2 regions of the Salinivibrio sp. PR932 genome follow, and region 1 is predicted to be linked to the other one. Evidence: predicted binding sites of a transcription regulator. Region 1 holds the regulator's gene; the other holds the start of a gene.
The links. Region 1 encodes PurR, which represses purine synthesis genes. Its sites were predicted from a motif close to TNANGNAAACGTTTNCNTNA; they were not measured.
Positions count from the first base shown of each region.

Region 2: glyA (serine hydroxymethyltransferase) is a predicted target of PurR. The motif match lies at 3,520-3,539, and genes of this name have one in related genera.

Region 1 covers NZ_MUFM01000007.1:50,492-58,846, reverse strand. Annotated here, with positions in the region: gene BZG84_RS05100 (FecCD family ABC transporter permease) at 1-781, shown strand, start outside; gene BZG84_RS05095 (heme ABC transporter ATP-binding protein) at 778-1,554, shown strand; gene purR (HTH-type transcriptional repressor PurR) at 1,815-2,819, shown strand; cyclic di-GMP riboswitch class I at 3,000-3,102, shown strand; gene BZG84_RS05085 (TfoX/Sxy family DNA transformation protein) at 3,210-3,803, shown strand; gene lpdA (dihydrolipoyl dehydrogenase) at 4,088-6,223, shown strand; gene BZG84_RS05075 (ABC transporter substrate-binding protein) at 6,236-7,390, shown strand; gene BZG84_RS05070 (ABC transporter permease) at 7,403-8,355, shown strand, end outside.
Region 2 covers NZ_MUFM01000013.1:64,746-73,100, forward strand. Annotated here, with positions in the region: gene purL (phosphoribosylformylglycinamidine synthase) at 1-2,020, shown strand, start outside; gene glnB (nitrogen regulatory protein P-II) at 2,169-2,507, shown strand; gene BZG84_RS08480 (YitT family protein) at 2,591-3,208, opposite strand; gene glyA (serine hydroxymethyltransferase) at 3,727-4,977, shown strand; gene nrdR (transcriptional regulator NrdR) at 5,161-5,610, shown strand; gene ribD (bifunctional diaminohydroxyphosphoribosylaminopyrimidine deaminase/5-amino-6-(5-phosphoribosylamino)uracil reductase RibD) at 5,607-6,740, shown strand; gene BZG84_RS08500 (riboflavin synthase) at 6,743-7,405, shown strand; gene ribBA (bifunctional 3,4-dihydroxy-2-butanone-4-phosphate synthase/GTP cyclohydrolase II) at 7,416-8,355, shown strand, end outside.

The DNA of each region.
Region 1 (8,355 bases):
GCTTTTCCGCAACCCGCTCGCTGACCCGGGTATTATCGGTGTCTCTGGCGGCGCATCATTAGGAGGCGCACTGGGCTTGCTATTGCTCTCTTGGGGCAGTATCGAGGCCAGCTTTGTGTTTTCGGTGCCTGCCTTTGCGTTTATCGGTGCACTACTGGCAACCCTATTTGTATACAGAATTGGCACAACGGCCATGGGCAGTTCGGTAACCATCATGTTGCTAGCGGGCATTGCGATCAGTGCTTTGTCCGGCGCTGCATTAGGCTTGATTAACTATGTTGCGGATAATCAAACGTTACGAGACATCGCCCTTTGGTCGATGGGGTCACTGACCGGTGCGACTTGGGGACAGATTGTTCTCACTGGCATCGCTGCATGCTTACTCACGGTATTTGCCTACCAGCGCGCACGCCACTTAAATGCCCTTTTGCTCGGTGAAAACGAAGCGGCGTATTTGGGCATTGATGTACACCATTTAAAACGCCTACTCATTGTTGTGACTGCGGCGGGAATGGGCATTGCGGTAAGTGCTGCCGGTCTTATCGGCTTTGTGGGTCTAGTGATCCCACACATTGGACGTTTAATTGCCGGCCCGGATCATCGCACACTGGTGCCCTTATCAGCCATTCTTGGTGCCCTGTTACTGACCTTGGCCGACATTGTTGCCCGTGTCATTGTCGCACCCGCCGAATTGCCGGTTGGCATTATTACCGCCCTAATGGGGGCTCCTTTCTTTCTATGGCTTCTTATTCAACAACGAAAAGCAGTGGTTCACGAATGACAGATTCTGCCCTTCAAATCTCCAAGCTCAGCTATGCGCTTAACGGCCGTCAACTGCTAAGCGAGATTAATCTCGCCTTTACTGCCGGCCAGTTACACGTTTTACTCGGGCCGAATGGTGCGGGGAAAAGTACACTGTTAAAGCAATTGATTAGCGACAAACATCAACATGGCAGTGTGCAGTTTTGGCAACAGCCAAAGAGCCAGTGGCAAGGCGAAGAATTTGCCCGACGAGTTGCCTTCCTGCCCCAACATAGCGGGCTCACGTTTGCATTCTCAGCACAAGAAGTGGTCGAGATGGGGGCGACACCACTAAAGGCAAACCGAGAACAGATCGCGGCCCTGGCTAACGAGCAACTAACGGCATGGGATATTAGCCATCTTGCTCATCGACCGTATCCGATTTTGTCTGGCGGTGAAAAACAACGCGTACACATGGCGCGCGTGTCATTACAGCTGGCACAAACCGCACCGGATCAAGCGATTCTGATGCTGGATGAACCCACTTCGGCCTTAGATATTACCCATCAACATTACACCCTAAAGCGCTGTCGAGCACTCGCTGACCAAGGAATGACAGTACTCGTAGTGTTGCACGACCTGAATTTGGCGGCGCAATACGCCGATCAACTGCATTTTCTGAAAGCAGGTCGAATCGTCCTATCCGGCGATCCGTGGCAGTGTTTTAGTAGTGATAGAGTGGCAGACATCTACCAATACCCGCTGACCGTATTGACGCACCCAGAGCATAACTGCCCACTGATCGTGTCTTAATTGACAAATACATCATAGCTGGCTCACAAAACCGCCTGTTGGTCCGTTTTCGCTGATCAGACCAATTGCGAGTGTGCGCCAACCTAAGTAAACTGAGAGCGCAACCGATTAGCTATGAGAATGGATGAAATCGGATTCGTTACCTTCGCAACCGTCTGATGTGCCGGGATTGTGAAAGACATCGCCGCTGAGAAACAGCGGCGTTTTTCTGTAAGGTCGCGAGTAACGATCCCTACGCATTACTACAAAGAAGAATCAAGATGGCAACGATTAAAGATGTCGCGCGTCTCGCCGGTGTATCGACCACGACGGTGTCGCACGTGATAAACAAAACCCGCTTTGTCGCAGAGAAGACGACTGAGAAAGTATGGCAAGCGGTTGAAGAATTGAACTACGCCCCAAGTGCTGTGGCGCGAAGCTTGAAGTGCAATACAACACGTACACTGGGTATGTTGGTGACTAAATCCACCAACCCCTTTTTCGCCGAACTGGTTCACGGTGTGGAAGACTATTGCTATAAGCAAGGCTACACGCTGATTCTCTGCAATACCGAGGGTAACCTTGAAAAGCAACGCGACTACCTGCGTATGTTGTCTGAAAAACGCGTCGACGGACTCATTGTGGTGTGCTCTGACCTCAACGAAGATTTGATGCTGTTATTAGAAAAAAAACGCGATCTGCCTATGGTCGTGATGGATTGGGGCAGTCATCATATCGATACAGACCGTATAGAAGATAACGCTGAATTGGGCGGTTACCTTGCTACCAAACACTTTATTGATAATGGTCATACTAGGATTGGCTGCATTTCTGGCCAAATGGATAAAAATACCTGTAAGCATCGCTTAAACGGTTATTTCCGCGCGTTAAAAGAAGCCAACATTCCAGTAAATGAAAATTGGTTGATTGAGGCAGATTTTGAAGCCGATCAAGCGCAAATTGCAGCGAAGCAATTAGCGACAATGTCAGACCGCCCGACCGCTGTGTTTTGTTTTAATGACATTATGGCATTAGCGGCCATTAGTACATTTAACGAGCACGGCTTGAAAGTGCCAGATGATATATCGGTGATTGGTTACGATAATATTGATCTCACCGAGTATTTCTCGCCACCATTGACAACTATTCACCAGCCCAAACGCCGCCTAGGCAAAACGGCCGTCAAGCTCTTGCTCGCGCGAATTGCCAACAACGAGACTCAACAGCAAGTGTTCGAAATGCAACCTGCACTAGTGAGTCGACAGTCAGTTAAAACACTATCTTAATGTTTTAACGAAATTTTTATGAAGAGCACCGTCAATGCCTTGGCGGTGCTTTTTTACGCGACTACTCTTCCTATAGTGCTTTTACTCTAGTTCATCAATTACACCCACCCTGAACCAAGATCACACTTTGCGTAATAGGAGAGGACGACATCGGTGTCTAATTATTATATGCTTAATAGCGATTGAACAAGGCAAACCATGGCGAAAGCATGGGACGCAAAGCCTCCGGCCTAATGGTAATTTGACATGATGTCAAAATATCAACGGTAGCGGGGTTGCCAACATATCAAAGCTGACAAATTTGATGGCTCGTTGACAATTCTGCGATCTTGCCTTGTTACATTATGACGTCTTTTTTAGGCATTAGTAATTCATCGAGATTTTAATCAAATGGATAAACCAGCTTTAAAGAACGCAATGAAGTTATTTGCCAAATTGGGCAGTATAAAGTCCCGTTCAATGTTTGGTGGGTTTGGTATCTTTTGTGAAGACACCATGTTCGCACTTGTCGTTAACAACACTCTCCATTTACGTGCTGGAAAAGAAAACGAAGCACTATTAAAAAAACAAGGCTTATCACCCTACGTGTATAAAAAGCGGGGCTTTCCCGTTGTGACGAAATATTTTGCGATTCCTGAATACTGGTGGGATGACCAAGATAAACTGCTCACTGAAGCCAAAGAAGCGCTGGATGTCGCGACACGCGATCGTACTTTGAAAAAACAAGCCGCACCGTCTCGTTTAAAAGACTTGCCTAATTTACGGCTCGCGACCGAGCGCATGCTGAAAAAAGCAGGTATTGAGACGCCTGAAAGCTTACAGCAACAAGGTGCCGTCAATGCCTATAAAGCGCTCCTTTCTGCGCATGAAAAAGAGCTAAGCTTGGAGTTACTGTGGTCACTAGAAGGTGCGATTACTGGCAAGCATTGGTCTGTGGTTCCACCCCAACGTCGCCAAGAATTATTACAACATTTAGAAAATTAATTCCTCACAACCCCCATACCTCTCTACCTTTTTTGTGAGCAATGTTCGCGTCCAACACCGCCTTTATGGCGGTGTCGCTTTTTCTGAACGAGCTAAACGCTCAATAAATCATCATTCAAACTAATTTCTGACTAATAGCGAAAGTTTCTTGCGATCGGTCGGGTCTGGTTAAAGGTACGATTAAGGACACAGTTCCTCAATGTAACCGACAAATCAGCCAGTTAATTCAGCTACAGTACCTAAAGTAATAACTGGGACCCATTTACTATCGGACGAGACACAGTATGCCAGTAAAAAAGATATTGCTTGGTTTAGTGGTGGTGGCGCTTGTAACACTTTGGTTCAGTTTAGATCTCAGCCAGTGGCTCACGCTTGAAAACGCCAAAGCACAACAAGTGGCATTGAATGATTACATTATCGAAAACGCGACCATCGCAAGCCTGGTGTTTTTTGTCGGCTATGTGGTGATGACCGCCCTGTCCTTACCGGGTGCGGCAGTGGCCAGTCTATTGGGCGCGGCACTCTTTGGCTTTTGGTGGGCATTAGTGTTGGTCTCCTTTGCCAGCTCGATTGGCGCTACCCTCGCCTTCTTGGTCAGCCGTTTTATGCTACGTGACTGGGTCCAAGCTAAATTTGGCAGTAAGCTCGACACCATTAATCGCGGCATAGAGAAAGACGGTCGCTTGTATCTGTTGACCCTCCGCCTGATCCCGATTTTCCCGTTTTTTCTGATTAACTTGGTGATGGGACTAACCTCGTTCAAAACCCGCACCTTCTATTGGGTTAGCCAGTTAGGGATGCTGCCAGGCACCGCGGTATACGTGAATGCAGGGACCCAACTGGCCCAAATCGACGCACTCGGCGATGTGGTGTCTCCGTCGGTGCTTGGCTCTCTCGCCTTACTGGGTGTCTTCCCACTACTGGCAAAGTGGGTCATGGCTTGGATCACGCGTCGTAAACGCTATCAAGGTTGGAACAAACCCCAACAGTTTGACCGCAATATGGTAGTGATTGGTGCCGGTGCAGGCGGCTTGGTATCGAGTTATATCGCTGCAGTGGTAAAAGCAAAAGTCACGCTGGTTGAAAAAGGTTCGATGGGAGGAGACTGCCTAAACACCGGATGTGTTCCCTCAAAAGCGCTAATACGCGCGGCAAAAACCATGCGAGAAATTGGCAAGGCCAAAACGTTTGGCATTCATACCCAAACGCCAGCTGTTGATTTTTCGGCCGTGATGGCACGGGTTAAACAGGTTATAACCCACATTGAGCCTCACGATTCGGTCGAGCGTTACACCAAACTCGGCGTGGAGTGTGTGCAAGGTGAAGCGCACATCGTTTCGCCATGGGAAGTTGAGGTGAACGGCGAGCGACTGACCACTCGCAACATCGTGATTGCCACAGGCGCACGCCCCATGCTGCCCCCGATTCCCGGTTTGGCTGAGGTCACGCATTACACCTCGGATACGATTTGGTCTCTGGCTGAGCTGCCACCACGGTTGTTGGTTTTAGGCGGTGGCCCCATTGGCGCGGAATTGGCGCAAAGCTTTTCATGCTTAGGCAGCCAAGTGACGCTCGCGGAAATGGCTGACCAACTTCTTAGCCGTGAAGACAAAGATGCCGCACAGCTAGTTGAGCAGGCGTTAGAGCGTGACGGTGTCACGGTTTTAACACAGCACAAAGTCAAAGCATTTGAACACAGTGATAATGAGCAAATCGCGTTACTCGATGGCCCTGACGGTGAGAAGTCTGTCTCATTTGATGCGGTGCTAGTCGCGTTAGGGCGCAGTGCCAACACCAAAGGATTTGGTCTCGAAAAGCTCGATATTCCAGTGACCGAGCGTGGCACTATTCAAATCAACGAGTATCTGCAAACCGTCTATCCGAATATCTATGCGGTAGGTGATGTAGCGGGGCCGTTTCAGCTCACCCACGCCAGTGCCCACCAAGCGTGGTATGCCGCCGTGAATGCACTATTCGGGCAATTTAAACGCTTTCGTGCTGACTATTCAGTAATGCCTTCCGCGACCTATACATCGCCAGAAGTCGCGCGTGTGGGCATCAATGAAAAAGAAGCCAAAGCCAATCAGCAAGAGGTGGAAGTGACCTATTACGGCATTGATGATCTGGATCGCGCGATCGCTGATGGAAATGACCACGGTTTTATTAAGGTACTGACACCGAAAGGAAAAGATACCATTCTGGGGGTGACTATTGTTGGCGAGCATGCAGGCGACTTGCTCGCAGAATTTACTCTCGCCATGCGGCACGGGTTAGGACTGAATAAAATTTTGGGCACCGTCCATCCGTATCCAACCATGAGTGAAGCGGTGAAGTATACCGCTGGAATGTGGAAACAAGCCCATGCACCCGAGAAGCTGCTTAACTGGGTCGAAAAATATCATCGTTGGATGCGTCACTAATTGAAAAGGAAGATGACAATGAAACACTGGATAGCGGCGTTAACATTGGCAATTGCGAGTACTGCCAGTTTTACTGCCTCTGCAAGCGCGGAAAACAACAGTTGGGAAAGTATTGAGCAACAAGCCAAAGGTCAAACTGTTTACTTTAACGCATGGGGCGGCAATCAAGAGATCAATGCTTACCTGCGCTGGGCAAGCCGCGAGTTACAACGCGATTACGGTGTCACCCTGAAACATGTCAAAGTGGCGGATATCGCTGAAACCGTCAATCGCCTGCTTGCCGAAAAGACCGCCGGTAAGGATAGCGGCGGCAGTGTCGATATGGTTTGGATTAACGGCGAAAACTTCAAATCGATGAAGGAAAATGATTTGCTGTACGGCCCTTTTGTCAGCACGCTCCCCAATTGGCAAATTGTCGATAAAAGCTTACCGGTTGAAGAAGACTTCACGGAGCCTACAGACGGCCTCGAAGCACCCTGGGGGGTGGGACAGCTGGTGTTTATCCATGATCAGAAAACCTTGGCCAACCCACCTCGCTCTTTCGCCGAACTGTTAAGTTTGGCTAAAGCATTCCCTGGCCGTATTAGTTACCCCAAACCCCCTGAGTTTCACGGCACCAGTTTTCTGAAAGCGGCGTTACTCGAGCTCACGGACAGCCGCGAGGCACTTTACTTGCCGGTTGATGAGGTGGATTTTGACGCCGTGACCGCACCATTGTGGCGCTATCTCGACCAACTGCACCAAGTCTCTTGGCGCGAAGGCGCGCAGTTCCCATCGGGTAGTGCTGAAACTATCCAATTGTTGGACGATGGTGAGCTTCTCGTCGCGATAGCGTTTAACCCCAATGCAGCAAAAGCGGCGGTGGCCTCTGGAAAACTTGCCCCATCAGCGCGTGCGTTTGCCTTTGACCAAGGCGCGCTGTCTAACATTCACTTTATGGCGATTCCATACAACGCCAATGCCAAAGCCGGTGCCATGGTCGCCATCAACTTCTTAATGAGCGAAAAGGCACAGCTGCGCAAAGCCGATACCCAAGTATGGGGCGATCCACCCGTCGTGAAGCTGCCTGACACCGCCGAAGTTAGCCGCTTTAACACCCAACCCGAGCCACACCCAAGCTGGCAAACCGCGCTTGAGCGCGCTTGGCTGAAACGCTACGGCCAATAGAAAGAGGTTGATATGGCACGTTTGCTGTTTGCCATTACCCTAACGGTGTGCTGCCTACCCTTGTTGCCAGGGGTGGGCGGCTTATTCGCGACCGCCTTTGCATTCTTACCCACACTAGGGCTGACAGAGGCTAACTTTAGCGGCTGGCAAGCTGTCATGGCATGGCCGGGGCTATCACAATCTATTCAGCTAACGCTCATCTCGGGGTTAGGCAGTAGCCTGCTCGCGGTGGCACTTAGCTTTATGATTTTACAGGCTACTTGGCACACGCCTATTTGGCAAAAGATCAGTGCACGCTTGCCTGCGCTACTGGCATTACCACACGTCGCGTTTGCGATTGGTCTGGTTTTGCTGCTATCCCCGTCGGGTTGGCTATTTCGCCTGTTAACTCCCCTTCTCGGCGATCAACCCGTGACTTGGGCGCTGGTACAAGACCCTTATGTTATTGGGCTCACCTTGGCGCTGACGCTAAAAGAAACTCCGTTTTTACTATTGATGAGTCTATCGGTGCTGCGTCAAATTGATGTGTCTAGACTGACGATGGTATCAACCAGTCTCGGGTATAACCGCACCGCAACCTGGTTAAAAGTCATTCTTCCGCTTTGGCTGGCCAAAATGCGTTTCCCGATTTTTGCCGTCATCGCCTACAGCCTGTCAGTGGTTGATGTGGCGATGATCCTTGGGCCGAATACGCCGCCTACCTATGCGGTATTGGTATGGCAGTGGTTTAATGACCCGGATTTAGCACTATTTCCCAGAGCATCAGCCGGTGCCCTGCTGTTATTTGTTCTGTGTGGCTTAGCCTTATTGCTATTTCGCTTTTTGGCGTGGCTTGGTTGCCAATGTCTCAATCGCTGGCAATACACGGGCCGCCGCCACGCATGGTTACCCGGCAAATCACTCTGGTGGCCGGTGTTTATCACTCCCCTTGCAATTATGCCTGTGTTGCTGATGTGGTCATTCGC
Region 2 (8,355 bases), on a different contig from region 1:
TGCGCTTAACACCCAAGGCATTGAGCTGGATGAAGCCTGTGAGCGTGTTTTACGCTTGCCGGCGGTGGCGGAGAAAACCTTCTTGATCACTATCGGTGACCGTTCGGTGACCGGATTGGTTGCGCGTGACCAAATGGTCGGCCCTTGGCAGGTACCCGTCGCTAACTGTGCGGTGACGGCGGCCAGCTATGACAGTTATCACGGCGAAGCGATGGCGATGGGTGAGCGTACCCCAGCTGCCTTGCTTGACTTTGCTGCCTCTGCCCGTATGGCGGTGGGAGAAGCACTCACCAATATTGCCTGTGCCGATATTGGTAGCCTGACTAACATTAAACTGTCTGCGAACTGGATGTCCGCGGCAGGTCATCCGGGCGAAGACGCCGGCTTGTACGAAGCGGTTAAAGCCGTTGGCGAGGAGCTGTGTCCTGAGCTGTCACTGACCATTCCGGTGGGTAAAGACTCGATGTCGATGAAAACCCAGTGGCAGCAAGACGGTGAAAATAAAACCGTCACCGCGCCGATGTCGCTGATTATCACCGCCTTTGGCCGCGTGGAAGATGTGCGTCGTACCGTGACCCCACAACTGCGTACCGATAAAGGTGATAGCCACTTGATTGCGATTGACCTCGGTGAGGGCGCGCAGCGTCTGGGCGCAACCGCGTTGGCTCAGGTTTACCACCAATTGGGCGATAAGCCTGCCGATGTCACCAGCAGCGCCCGCCTAAAAGGCTTTTTCAATGCGATGCAAACCTTGGTAGCAGAGCAAAAGCTACTGGCGTATCACGACCGAGCCGATGGCGGACTGTTCGTTACCTTGGCGGAAATGGCGTTTGCCGGTCATACCGGTATTGACGTGGATATCGCCCGTTTAGGCGACGATGCCTTGTCGGTACTGTTTAACGAAGAACTGGGCGCGGTGATCCAAGTGGCAGCGCAAGATCTCGAGCGTGTTAATGCGGTGTTGGATGAACATCAATTAACCGCATGCAGTCACTTGATTGGCGGCTTAAGCGATAGCGATGAGATTATCTTGCGTCATGGTGAGGCGCCTATCTATCAAGCCAGTCGCCAGCACCTGCGTCAGATTTGGGCTGAAACCACCTACCAAATGCAAGCGCGTCGCGATAATCCGGACTGTGCTCGCCAAGAGTTTGACGCCAAGCAGGCGGCCGATCCTGGGTTGCACGCTAGCCTGAGCTTTGACGTGCATGAAGATATTGCTGCGCCGTATATCGCCACCGGTCAACAACCGACGATGGCTATTTTGCGTGAGCAAGGCGTGAACTCACATGTGGAAATGGCAGCTGCCTTCGATCGCGCTGGATTTAACGCCGTGGACGTTCATATGAGCGACATTCTCTCAGGACGCGTCAGTTTGGACGGTTTCCAAGGGCTGGTGGCTTGTGGTGGTTTCTCTTACGGTGACGTGTTGGGCGCCGGTGAAGGTTGGGCGAAATCGATTTTGTTTAACAGCCGCGCGCGCGATCAATTTAGTGCCTTCTTTATGCGTGAAGACACCTTAGCACTTGGTGTGTGCAATGGCTGCCAAATGCTATCGAACCTGCATGAACTGATCCCAGGCGCCGCACACTGGCCACGATTTGTTCGTAATGAGTCGGAGCGCTTTGAAGCGCGCTTTAGCATGGTGGAAGTGCAATCAAGCCCATCCGCCTTCTTTGCTGGGATGGCAGGGTCACGGATGCCCATTGCGGTATCGCATGGTGAGGGACGCGTTGAGGTGCGTGATGCTGAGCATTTGGCGGCCATTGAGGCGTCCGGCACTGTGGCGCTGCGTTACACCGATAATCACGGCCAGCCAACACAAGCGTATCCGGCCAACCCGAACGGCTCACCGAATGGCATTACCGCGCTGACCACTGAGTCGGGCCGCGTCACCATTATGATGCCTCACCCTGAGCGGGTATTCCGTACGGTCGCTAACTCTTGGCACCCTGATGATTGGGGCGAAGACAGTGCGTGGATGCGCATGTTCCGCAACGCGCGGGTCACACTGGGATAAGCCTTATACCAATCAAAGCCGCCAATCTATGGCGGCTTTTTAGTGATAAGCGTGAATCGATGGATGATTTTTTATCCGGCTGCGATACAATTTCAGCTAAACAACTGATCCATCAGGACCGGCTGCGGCCAACGAGAAGGATAACGGAATGAAAAAAATTGAAGCCATCATCAAGCCATTTAAACTCGATGACGTACGCGAAGCACTTGCCGACGTGGGGATTACGGGGATGACTGTCTCAGAAGTAAAAGGTTTTGGTCGTCAAAAAGGTCATACTGAGCTTTATCGTGGCGCCGAATATATGGTCGATTTTTTACCCAAAGTGAAGCTTGAAGTGATCGTCAGTAACGATGTGGCTGAGCAGTGTGTGGATACCATCATTGATACCGCACAAACCGGTAAAATTGGTGATGGTAAAATCTTTGTCTTTGATGTTGAGCGCGTGGTGCGTATCCGTACCGGTGAGGAAGACGAAGAAGCGATTTAATATCGCGAGTTGGACTAATACGGTAAGCAACAAAAAGCCAAGCGTGATGCTTGGCTTTGTTGTTTGTGTGGTGTTGTGATTGACTACGCGCCGGGGTTAGCAGGATGCGCCTGATAGCGCCCGGGCTTATGATTCATCGCCAAGACTAAGTTGAGCACAATCGCGCCAACTACCGACCACATCAAGAGATTGAGGTCGATGAGGAAGAAAGACAACGCCAAGATGGTACAGTCGATGCCCATCTGTAGTTTTCCTGCCGAGATCCCAAATTTGTCCTGACAATAGAGCACCAGTACGTTAAAACCGCCTAAGCTGGCATTGTGGCGGAAAATCATCAACATGCCGACGCCCATCAGCAAGCCCCCAATGACCGCACAATAGGCGGGGGCCAACCAAGTGATTTGAAAAAAGTAGGCGATATGATCGGCCATCACGGACACCGCGCCACCGGCGAGTAAGCTGCGCACAGCAAAGCGCGGGCTCATGCGAAACCAAGCCATCAAATAAAACGGACAGTTACACAGAAAGTACAGGGTGCCGAAGGACAGGTCGGTAAATTGGCTGACCAACAAAGCAAGGCCAGTCGTCCCGCCGGTTAACAGTCCGGCCTGTTGCAAGAAAAACACCCCTTGTGCGACGAGAAACGCCCCAGAGGCAATGGCGATCACATCTTCTTTTAAGCTGTGTTGATATCGGCTCACACGGCTTCTCCCTACATAAACAGCAACAAAAAGTCCGCCAAAACCCAACTGGGGCGGCGGTTAAAAAAAGTTAATGGGAATTGCGGGCGCGGATTTTATCGCCAAATGAGAGTAATAAAAAGTCAGCCAAGTAAATCACTGGCTGATAGGATGTCAGCAATTTGATACTCGCGTGTAAATTGTTTACAGCGCACAATCTGCGTTTCTGTGTGGCGGACTAATCTGGCACAACCGACGTATAAAAAAAACGGCCGATTGACACTACCTGTTGCAGCGGTTTTTTTGTAAAATGACGAACGCAGTAATGGCGCTAGAGAAAACGTTTGCGTCAGGCTTTTAAAACGCCGTTTTTTCCGCCCGTTTGCCTTGGTTTAGTCACTTTAAATGCGTAAGGCGACTAACCCAAGGTGTGGTGCACTATGCCATATCAAAACCATTCGAGCTATCGGGCCAACTTGGGTACGGGTAGCATTCGCTTTAAGGGTAATAGCCCGCCACCATTGAGTCAGGAGAGACAAATGCTAAAGCGTGACATGAAGATTGCGGATTACGATCCGGCACTGTTCGCAGCCATTGAAGAAGAAACGGCTCGTCAGGAAGAACACATTGAGCTGATTGCGTCAGAAAACTATACCAGCCCACGCGTCATGGAAGCGCAAGGCTCTCAACTGACCAACAAATATGCCGAAGGCTACCCCGGAAAGCGTTATTACGGCGGCTGTGAGCATGTCGATAAAGTAGAAGCTCTCGCGATTGAGCGTGCGTGTGAATTGTTTGGTTGTGAATATGCCAACGTGCAACCTCACTCAGGCTCACAAGCCAACAGCGCGGTCTATATGGCGCTACTTAACCCAGGCGACAAGGTTTTGGGCATGAGCTTGGCGCATGGTGGCCACTTAACGCACGGCTCTCCGGTCAACTTTTCAGGCAAACACTATGAAGTGGTTGCGTACGGCATTGATGAAGCGGGTAAGATTGATTACGAGCAAATGGAACAGCTCGCGCTGGAACATAAGCCGAAAATGATCATTGGTGGTTTCTCTGCCTATTCGCAAGTGGTGGATTGGAAGCGTATGCGTGAAATCGCCGACAAAGTGGGCGCTTGGTTCATGGTGGACATGGCACACGTTGCTGGTTTGATTGCAGCAGGCGTGTATCCAGATCCATTACCACATGCACACGTGGTCACCACCACCACCCACAAAACCCTTGCAGGGCCGCGCGGCGGTTTGATCCTGTCTAATGCGGGTGAAGACCTCTACAAAAAGCTCAACTCTGCGGTGTTCCCAGGTGGTCAAGGTGGCCCACTGATGCACGTAATTGCGGGTAAAGCTGTCGCGTTTAAAGAGGCGATGGAACCTGAGTTTAAAGCCTATCAAGCGCGCGTGATTGATAACGCTCGTGCGATGGTTAAAGGGTTCCAAGCACGCGGTTATAACATCGTGTCAGGATCAACCGACAACCACTTGTTCTTGGTTGATTTGATTGACAAAGACATCACCGGTAAAGAAGCGGATGCTGCGCTCGGTGCCGCGAATATCACTGTGAACAAAAACAGTGTGCCGAACGATCCACGTAGCCCGTTTGTCACCTCAGGCATTCGTGTGGGGACGCCAGCGATTACACGCCGTGGCTTTAGCGAGCAAGACGCTGAACAGCTCGCGCATTGGATGTGTGATGTGTTAGATAACATCAATAATGAGCAAGTGATTGCTGAAACTAAAGAGAAAGTTCAAGCCATTTGCCGCCGCCTACCGGTTTATGCGTAACCGGTAAGCGTTGTAAGTGAAAAAGCAAAGGCGCCTTCAGGCGCCTTTTTGGTGCGTGGTTAGCCACCGATTGTTAGCGAAATCAGCTTTGCGCACAGAATCGTTACAAACTCGCCGTTTGCAGGCTTTTTCATAATCGCAAATCGGTTACACTAACGGGATGATATTGAGGAGGCTAGCCCCATGCACTGTCCATTCTGTGGTGCAACCGACACCAAAGTGATCGATTCTCGACTCGTCGCCGATGGCCATCAAGTTCGTCGTCGTCGCCAGTGTTTGGCGTGCGCAGAACGCTATACCACGTTCGAAACGGCAGAGCTGGTGATGCCACGCATCATCAAAACCAATGGCAATCGTGAGCCTTTTGACGAAGAAAAGCTGCGCGGTGGCATTCAGCGTGCGCTGGAAAAACGGCCTGTCAGTGCGGACGATATTGAAAAAGCGATCAACAGCATTAAATCACGCCTTCGCGCGACCGGTGAGCGAGAGATTAGCTCAGCCTCGGTTGGTAACTTGGTGATGGAAGCACTCAAAGAGCTCGATAAAGTGGCGTATATCCGTTTTGCCTCTGTCTATCACAGCTTTGAAGATATTCGTGAGTTCGGTGAAGAAATTGCACGGCTGCAAAAATGAGTAACAACCAACGCGATAACACCATGATGGCGCGTGCACTCGCGCTTGCCGCTCAAGGGCGCTTTACCACGACTCCGAATCCCAATGTGGGCTGTGTGATTGCTCATGGCGACGACATTGTTGGTGAAGGGTTTCATCTTGCTCCCGGCGGTCCACATGCCGAGGTACACGCTTTAAAGGCGGCGGGGAAACGCGCGCAAGGGGCGACAGCTTATGTCACCTTAGAGCCTTGCTCTCACTATGGTCGCACTCCACCGTGTTGCGATGCCTTAATTGCCGCTAACGTCAGTCGCGTGGTGTGTGCCATGCAAGATCCCAATCCTCAAGTGGCAGGGCGAGGTATCGCACGCTTACAAGAAGCAGGTATTGAGGTGGTCGTCGGTGTGATGGCGGAGCAGGCCAAGGCGCTCAATCCCGGTTTCATTAAGCGAATGCTCACTCAGATGCCGTATGTACAGCTTAAGCTGGCCGGGAGTCTCGATGGCCGGACCGCCTTAGCCAACGGGCAAAGCAAATGGATCACCGGTGAGTCTGCACGCGCCGATGTGCAAGCGTTTCGTGCTCAAGCCAGTGCCATTTTATCGACCAGCGCCACGGTATTGGCCGATAACCCCAGCCTCAATGTACGTCAAAGCCAACTTCCTCGAGCCACGCTCGATGCCTATCCGCAATCGACTGTGCGCCAACCGACGCGTGTTGTGCTAGATAGAGATAATAAAACCTCACCGGATGCAACCGTCTATCAGCTTGACGGCGATGTGATCCGTATTGTTGATTCACCGAGTAATCATACGTGGCCGGATAACGTGCAAGAATGGGTGATGCCCGATGCGTCACTCACCGCTATCCTTGGCGCATTGGCGGAACATGACATTGACAAAGTGTGGGTTGAAGCGGGCGCGAGGCTGGCGGGTCAGCTACTCACTGAATCTTTAGTCGATGAACTGATTGTTTACCAAGCCCCCGTCCTGTTAGGAGGCGACAGTCGCCCCTTAGTTGCTTTAGATGGGATGCAACGGATGGACGATGCACCGCGCTTTCACTTTAATCACGTGACGAGGTTCGGTGACGATGTTCGCTTAACCGCCATGCTCTCTGAGCATGCCGTGATCACGCAAGAGTACGAATAACGATGTTTACTGGAATTATCGAAGCGGTAGGCCGAGTAGAACGCTTGACTCGCCGCGGGCAAGACATGACTTTGACTATCGACAGTGGCGAGCTTGATCTCTGTGATGTCAAACTGGGTGACAGTATCGCCACCAATGGGGTGTGCTTGACCGTGGTTGCATTGAGTGCAACGGGCTACAGCGCAGATGTGTCATCGGAAACCCTTGCGCGTTCATCACTGGGGCACTTGTCGGTCGGAGACAAGGTCAATCTTGAAAAGGCGATGCTACCCACCACGCGATTTGGCGGCCACATGGTGGCAGGCCATGTTGATGGCCTTGGAGAAGTGACATCGGTGAACCAAACCGGCCGCGCGTGGGAATACTGGATTAGATTACCGTCTGAGCTCGCCAAATATGTGGCGTTAAAAGGCTCGATCACGGTGGATGGAATTAGCCTGACAGTGAACGATGTCAATGGCAGTGCATTTAAGCTCACCATCGTGCCGCACACCGCTGAACAAACCACGATTCAAACTTTTGCGCCTGGGCGTAAGGTAAACATCGAAGTCGATGTCATTGCCCGTTACCTTGAGCGACTGATGCTCGGTGACAAGGCGGCTGAACCCACACAATCAACAGGAGTCAGCCTTGATACGCTGGCCCGTTCCGGCTTTTTGAAATAAGGAATCCAAGATGGCAATAAGTAGTGCCCAAGAAATCATTGACGATATCCGCCTAGGTAAAATGGTGGTGTTGATGGATGACGAAGATCGCGAAAATGAAGGCGATTTGATCATTGCGGCCGAAGCGATCACGCCAGAAGCTATCAATTTCATGGCCACCCATGGTCGGGGCTTGATTTGCTTAACGCTGACCCAACAGCGCTGTCAGCAGCTTGGATTACCTTTGATGGTGTCTGACAATAACGCCCAATTTTCTACTGCCTTCACGGTGTCGATTGAAGCGGCGGAAGGGGTGACCACCGGCATTTCTGCGGCCGATCGTGCACGCACCGTCCAAGCCGCGGTCGCGCCTAATGCAAAAGCTGCCGATTTAGTTCAGCCGGGGCATGTGTTCCCCTTAATGGCACAAGAGGGTGGTGTTCTGACCCGTGCTGGTCACACCGAGGCAGGCTGTGATCTGGCCCGCTTAGGAGGCTTTAGTCCTGCGTCCGTGATTGTGGAAATCCTCAACGAAGATGGCACCATGGCGCGCCGCCCTGATTTGGAAGTGTTTTGTGAAAAGCACGGTATCAAGCTGGGCACCATTGCAGATTTGATTGAATACCGAAACCTTAACGAAACCACCATTGAGCGTGTCGCCTCTTGTAAGTTGCCCACCGAATTTGGTGAGTTTGATTTGGTCACCTACCGTGACACCATTGATAACCAAATCCACTATGCGATGTGTAAAGGCGAAGTGACCGCTGACCCGACCTTGGTTCGCGTGCACTTGCAAGATACCTTTACCGATGTGCTTCAATCTGACCGAACGGCTGAACGTAGCTGGAGCCTAACCCGTGCGATGCAACGGATCAGTCATGACGGTGGTGTGTTGGTGATTTTGGGGAAAGAAGAAACCAGCGATGCCATTATCAATAAGGTGAAAGCATTTGAAGCGCAAGATAAAGGCG